2 regions of the Rhodoferax fermentans genome follow, and region 2 is predicted to be linked to the other one. Evidence: riboswitches for the same ligand, from Rfam matches in the RefSeq annotation. Region 2 holds a riboswitch; the other holds the start of a gene.
What was found. A riboswitch is a leader RNA that binds a small molecule or an ion and turns the genes downstream of it on or off. The one in region 2 is predicted to bind cyclic di-GMP.

Region 1: linked by a shared signal. The riboswitch ahead of RF819_RS11245 (S8 family peptidase) and the one ahead of RF819_RS05565 (chemotaxis protein CheW) in region 2 are both predicted to bind cyclic di-GMP.

The regions. Positions count from the first base shown of each region.
Region 1 is NZ_MTJN01000002.1:2,391,730-2,395,133, reverse strand. Features, by position in the region: gene RF819_RS11255 (acyl-CoA dehydrogenase) at 1-372, opposite strand, end outside; gene RF819_RS11250 (LysR substrate-binding domain-containing protein) at 645-1,583, shown strand; cyclic di-GMP riboswitch class I at 1,748-1,840, shown strand; gene RF819_RS11245 (S8 family peptidase) at 1,912-3,404, shown strand, end outside.
Region 2 is NZ_MTJN01000002.1:1,140,714-1,144,117, reverse strand. Features, by position in the region: gene RF819_RS21875 (methyl-accepting chemotaxis protein) at 1-1,368, opposite strand, end outside; gene RF819_RS05565 (chemotaxis protein CheW) at 1,393-1,914, opposite strand; cyclic di-GMP riboswitch class I at 2,087-2,178, opposite strand; gene RF819_RS05560 (hypothetical protein) at 2,267-2,722, opposite strand; gene RF819_RS05555 (YgjP-like metallopeptidase domain-containing protein) at 2,833-3,390, opposite strand.

The sequences.
Region 1 (3,404 bases), 1.3 Mb from region 2:
CAGGTATTTCTGGCGCGTGGCCTCAAGGCCAAACTCAAAAATTGGCAACATCACGAGAGAACTTTGCACACTCATCATGCTGCGGTAACCGCTGTCCACGCGCTCGACCTCCCGCGCGATCAGGCCGTAGGACACGTAGTTCAGCGCCGGGCCACCATAAGCCTCAGGGATCGTTGGCCCCAGCAAGCCCAGTTCACCCATCTCACGGAAGATGGCCGGGTCGGTCTGCTCCTGGCGAAAGGCCTCAATCACGCGCGGCTGCAACTTGTCTTGGCAATACGCGGCAGCAGCGTCCTTGACCATGCGCTCGTCATCGGTGAGCTGCTGTTCCAGCAAAAAGGGGTCTTGCCAATGGAAGGTCGCGTGGGCCATGGGAGTCTTTCGGTGGATGGTGAAACGGGTGTGCACAAGGCAAAGCACAGAGCTTGGCGACCATGGTAGCGCGCAGCCCCTCGCATCACAAACGATTTGTTGTCACCCAGATATGTGATTCATTCATATAAGGGCTTGACACGAGTCTCTGTTTTTACCCAAGCATGTCGGACAAATGGCACTCAAGTCCTCTATTCATAAGGTTAGAACGCTATATCAAATGAACAGACTCACGCCCCGCTTTGATGGCTCTTATGTATATTGCACACATCATGCGCAGAAAAATCCCCTCCCTCCAAGCCCTGGCCTGTTTTGAGGCCGCCGCCCGGCATCAGAGTTACACCCGCGCCGCCCAAGAGCTGGCGCTGACCCAGGGGGCGGTTTCGCGCCAGCTCAGCGCGCTGGAAGACTTTGTGGGCGTGGCGCTGTTCAAACGCACCCGCCACGGCGTGAGCCTGACCGAACGAGGGCGCGACTATGCGGCCCAGGTCAGCCTGCGTCTGCAGGCGCTGGAGCAGGACACGCTCGATGTGATGAGCCGCCAAAGTGGTGCGCTGAGCCTGCATCTGGCAGCGGTGCCGACCTTTGCCACCCGCTGGCTGATCCCGCGCTTGCCCCAACTCCAACAGTTGCAGCCCGAGCTGACCGTCCACATCGAAACACGCACCCGGCCCTTCCTGTTTGCCGACACCCCGTTTGATGCCGCGCTGTACGCCGGCACGCCGGAGCAAATTGCCCAATGGGCCGGCACCCGAGCGATCCAGTTACTCGACGAACTGGTGCTGCCGGTGTGTGCACCCAGCCTGCTGCAAGGTTCAAGCAGCCTGTCGCCCGAAGCGATTGCGAGCCTGCCGCTGTTACAACAAAGCACCCGGCCCGATGCCTGGCGGCAGTGGTTTGAGGCGCAGGGGGTGAGCGCGCCCCAGGCGCACTCGGGCGCCCGTTTTGAGCTGTTTTCTATGACCGCTGCGGCAGCGGTACACGGCATGGGTCTGGCGCTGGTGCCCAGACTGCTGGTGGAAAACGAGCTGGCGCACGGTGAACTGGTGGTGGCCTGCCCGCAAGCGCTGGCCAGCGGGCGCAGTTATGCGCTGGTCTGCCCTGAGCATGACGAGCAGCCACCGGCCTTGCAGGTGTTTGTGAACTGGTTGTTGCAAGCTGTGCAGGTGGCCAACACGCCCCTATCGCCTCAGCCCACACCACACCTGTGAATACAATAAACAGTTACAAATGGCAATAAACATTATTAACCGTTATTTTTCATTGGTTTTTATCAAAATTATTGCCAATCCAGGTGGCAAGCCATAGACTCACGTTGCTTTTCCCTGGAATCGCAATTTTTTGTTGTCAGCTGTGGCTACCCCCGAAAGGGCCACGCTGACACAGGCAAACCTGACGAAAGTCAGGGACGCAAAGCCACCGGGCTTCGGCACTGATCGCACAGTGCCATGCCAGCGGGGTTGCCGGAACCGGGCCACCGACATGGCCTGGCTTTGGTATTGCGTTGCTTTTTGGTAACTGAACCTTCAAGGATGCAATATGTTCAAACTCAACACCCTCACTGCTGCCATCATGGCCGCCCTGTGTGGCAACGCCCTGGCTCTGGATGACCCCTTGGCGTTGGAGCTGACTGAAGAGGACAGCACCGAGCTGCGGACACTGGCCACACCCACACCGGTCACCTCGGGCGCCACCCTGGTCAAGGCGGCACCCACTGCGGCCGAAAGAACCGCCCGCGCCTACCAGGGCTGGCTCAACCAAATCAACAAACCCTATGCCAACCAGTTGGCCTCCGGCAATGGCACAGGGGTGACGGTCGGGGTGGTCGACTCCGGCCTGCAAGTCAGCCACCCAGCCCTCAGAGGTCGGGTGCAAGCCACCTACAACGCTTTCACCGGCGGCACCGATGTGACCGATCAGATGGGGCATGGCACCCACGTCTCGGGCATCATCGCGGGCAGCACCACCAGCGGCGGTTTGCTGGAAGGCGTGGCGCCCGGCGCCAAACTCGTGATGGCCAAGGTGTTCACCACCGGCAGCTCCAGCAGTGTGACCATTGGCAAAGGCATTGACTGGGTGGTCAATGTGCAAAAGGCACCCATCCTGTCGCTGAGCCTGGGTTCCAGTGCTGCAGCCATGCAGAGCAACATCCAGAACGCGGTGACCAAGGGCACCCTGATCACGGCTGCGCTGGGCAACGATGGCCGGGCCAGCGGCAGTTGGCCTGCGGCTTTTGCCAAAGCCAGCTGGGCCAAGGGGCAGATCATTGCGGTGGGTGCGCTTGATGCCAACAACCGGCGCGCGTCGTTCAGCAACTACGACCCAACCCTGGCCAACTGGACGGTGTTTGCACCTGGCGTCAATGTGGCGTCCAGCTACTCCACCCCCTATGCGCAGAACAGCTACGCCTACATGTCTGGCACCTCGATGGCCACGCCCGTCGTGGCGGGCCAGGCAGCCTTGATCAAAAGCAACTGGAACTTCTTGCCCGCCACAGACATCGCCCAGATCATTTTCCAGTCAGCCACCCACTTGTGCAGTGACCCGGTGAGTGCGGCGGTCTGTGCGGCCCGCAAAACACCCGACAGCATGTACGGTTGGGGTCTGGTCAACGTGGGTGCGTCCCTGCAGCCGATCGGCAACCTCAACGTGGGCACCAAAACCGGCGCCAAGGTGAACTTTGCGGGCTCGTCTCTGGCCAGTTCCAAGGCCGGTCTGGCCTCGGGTTTAAAAGGAACCAAGACCCTGGCGGTCGACAAGTTCAACCGGGCATTTGTGGTTTACCTGTCCAGCGCCGTGAGCTCATCTACGGTCAAGACCAGCGCCACACCCACGGCAGCCGCCTCCACCGTCAGCGCCAACGGTGTCAAGTTCTCAGCTGAATACGCCGAGTCCACCCTGGTGCAGAACTTGTGGAGCAACACCGAGGCCACGTCTTCCAACAAGCTGGGAAAAATGAGCTACAGCTTTTCCAACGACCGTGGTACTTCGTATGGCTTTGGCACCGGCGGGACAGCCGCCAGCTTTTTTGG
Region 2 (3,404 bases):
CATGATGTCGTTGACCCGGCGAATGGAGGCCACGACCTCGGTCATGGTGGTACCGGCCTGATCGACCAAAGCTGTGCCTTGTTCAACGCGCTCCACACTGGCGCTGATCAGGGTCTTGATTTCTTTGGCGGCTTCGGCACTGCGCCCGGCCAGACTGCGCACCTCGCTGGCCACCACCGCAAAACCACGGCCCTGTTCACCCGCACGAGCGGCTTCGACAGCAGCATTCAACGCGAGGATGTTGGTCTGGAAAGCGATGCCATCGATCACGCTGATGATGTCGCTGATCTTGCGGCTCGATTCGTTGATGCCCTTCATGGTGTCGACCACCTGGGCGACGACTTCACCGCCCTTGATGGCCACCGAGCTGGCGTTTTGGGCGAGCTGGTTGGCTTGACGGGCGTTGTCGGCGTTTTGTTTGACGGTGGAGCCGAGTTCTTCCATGGAGGCGGCGGTTTGTTCCAGGGCGCTGGCCTGGGACTCGGTGCGTGAAGACAAGTCATGGTTGCCCTGGGCGATTTCGGCGCTGGCGGTGGAGACCGATTCGGAGCCCTGGCGCACGGTGCTGACAACCTTGACCAAAGCCGCTTGCATACGTGCCAGATTGGCCATGACGCTGCTGCTGTCGCCGCTGCGCAAGGGCAGACGCACGCTGAGGTCGCCATCAGCCACACGGGTCGCCACCTCGGACAGGGCGCGGGGCTCGGCACCCAGGGCGCGTGACAGGTCACGCGTGATCAGCCAGGCCACCGTGCCGCCAATCAGCAGCATCAGCGTGGCACAGACCACCATCAGGAGGGCATCTGCGGTTGCGGAGGCCATCGCCTCTTTGGCCAGACTGCTTGCCAGTTCGTCCTGCATTGCCCGTGAATCGTCCAGGGCCTTGAAAATCGGAATCTGCAAGGGAAGAACCTCCCCAATCAGCACGGCCCCCGCCCCGGTTTGTTGACCCTTTTCTGCCATGTCTATGACCCGGTCAATGGCGGCGTTGTAGGCGTCCCGTTTATCGCTGGTGATCTTCAGCAGTTCAACGGCTTTGGGAACGACGATTTCTTTTTCCAACTTGCTCTGGATATCTGCATTGACCGCACGCAGATCGGCAATTTTTTTCTTCTCACCTTCCTGGAAATCGGGGTCGTTGATGATGACGGCATTGCGCGCATAGAGAGCGGCGGCGTTGTAGTTGTCTTTTAGGGTGCTGAACTGTGACACCTTGACCATGCGCTCATTGGCCACCAGGTCCAACTGCGATGCCAGTGCGCGCATCTCCCACGCTGAAAAGGCGGCGATCACGATGCCGATCAGAATCACCAAACCAAAACCCAATGCCAGACGGGTGGCGATTTTTATGTTGCGTAAACTTGACAAGAAACTACTCCAAATAACGAAATATCAGACGTTGGCATCAGCCACCAGCCCCATGTCGGCACTGGACATGAGTTTTTCGATGTCCAGCAGCACCAGCATGCGTTGTTGTTCGGTCTGCTCCACGGTGGCAATACCGATGATGTGCTGGGTGTTGACCGCCCCATTGAAATCAGGCGCGGGTTTGACATCCGCTGCCTGGATCGCCACCACGTCTTGCACCGCGTCCACCACCATGCCCACCACCCGGTTGGCCACGTTGAGCACAATCGTCACGGTCTGGCTGTTGTAGGCCACCTCGGCCATCTCGAACTTCAGGCGCATGTCCAGAATTGGCACGATGACACCGCGCATGTTGAGCACCCCCAGGACGTAGGGCGGCGCGTTGAACATCCGGGTCGAGGTCTCGAAACCCCGGATCTCCTGCACCTTGAGGATGTCAATGCCGTACTCCACCGAGCCGAGCTGAAAGCTCAGGTACTCGCGCGGGGGCGTGGTTGAGGGGGTTGGGCTGGCAGAGCCCGTGTTGTTGATCGCGGTGTTTTCCATGATGACCCAGTCCTTGTGGTGGATGCCATCAACACATCAAGGCGCCTCTTAACAGGCCCCGACACTGTGACAGCGGTGGCAAACAAAAAAGGAAAAGCGCGGGTAAGGCAAACAGCCACGGACCGTGACCATGCGAAGAGGTGTGGTGCCAGCGTGGCTGGTGTTCGACCTGTTCGGCAACCCCGCTGTCTTTTCTGCCTGTGGCAGGTGTCAGACCGGAGGCTTTGCGACCTTGGCTTTCGCTCAAGTGTGCCAAAAAAGCCACATTTTACTAGGGTTTTCCCTTGTTTTCCGTGGTCGGGTGGCGTGCGTGGCCTGGTGCCGCTTGGGTGCTCCAGCTGTGCCGGTGACGCTACAACCAGCGGCCAATCTTGTTTTTTCTCAAAAGAAACAAGCTGAGCACAAAGGCCAGCCAGAGCAGTGCCACGTAGATCCAGATGGCCTGGTGGGCCCGGGCAAGGGCCTCTTCAACCGGTGACAGATACGAGAGCTCTCGACCATCCACCACGGCAGAGAGCACGAGGTGATCCTCCAGGAAGGAGGTTTTGATGAGTTTCAAATGGGACAGCGTGGGCTTGGTGCTGTCCACCAGCGCACACAGCTCGGTGTTGACCTTGCATTGGATCTTGATGGCGCCTTCGGGGCATTGAACCTGCAACTTGGTCTGCGCTGCGGTGAAGCGTGTGGACTCTGCGTTGGCGCTGCAGGTCTGGGTGTAGCCGGTATGGATGTCCGGGAACCGGGCGGCATCCACGGTCAGCAGACAGGCCAGCACAAACAGCAGGAGGGAGGCGGTGAGACGTTTCATTGGGACAGATTCAAAATACAGTGTTGTGTAGCGGGTTTAAACAGAGCGGCGACTGGATACCCTTGGCAAGGGTAGAGGGATTGATCCCACTTGCCTGTGTCCATCACCTCTCAACCGGGCGTGCTGGTGGCGGTGGCCCACAACCGCGCTCCCGACACTTCCAGGTGGGTCAGGTACACCCGCACCTCAAACTCGAGCTGGTGGTAACGCGGCTCCATGTAGGTACACAGCTGGTAAAACGCCTTGTCGTGCTGGCGTTCCTTGAGGTGGGCGAGTTCATGCACGCTGATCATTTTCAAAAACTCTTCGGGCGCCTGTTTGAACAGGCTGGCCACGCGGATCTCACGCTTGGCCTTGAGTTTGTTGCCTTGCACCCGGCTGATCGTGGTGTGGGTGCCCAGCGCGTGTTGCACCACCTGGAGTTTGTTGTCAAACGCCACTTTGGCCAGCGGTTCGGCGCCGCGCAGGTGCTCGGATTTCAGCGCCTGCACATAGTCAAACAGCGCCTTGTCGGTGCGCACCGTGTGGCCCTGTGGGTACTTTTGGCGCAGCCAGTCAGCCACGCGGTCTTGTTGCAGCATCTGCTCAACCTGCGCCAGGGTGTCCGCAGGGTAGCCCTGCAGGTAGCGCAGCGGCCGTGCGCTACCTGGGTTCACTATCGTATGCATAGCTATCAGCCCTT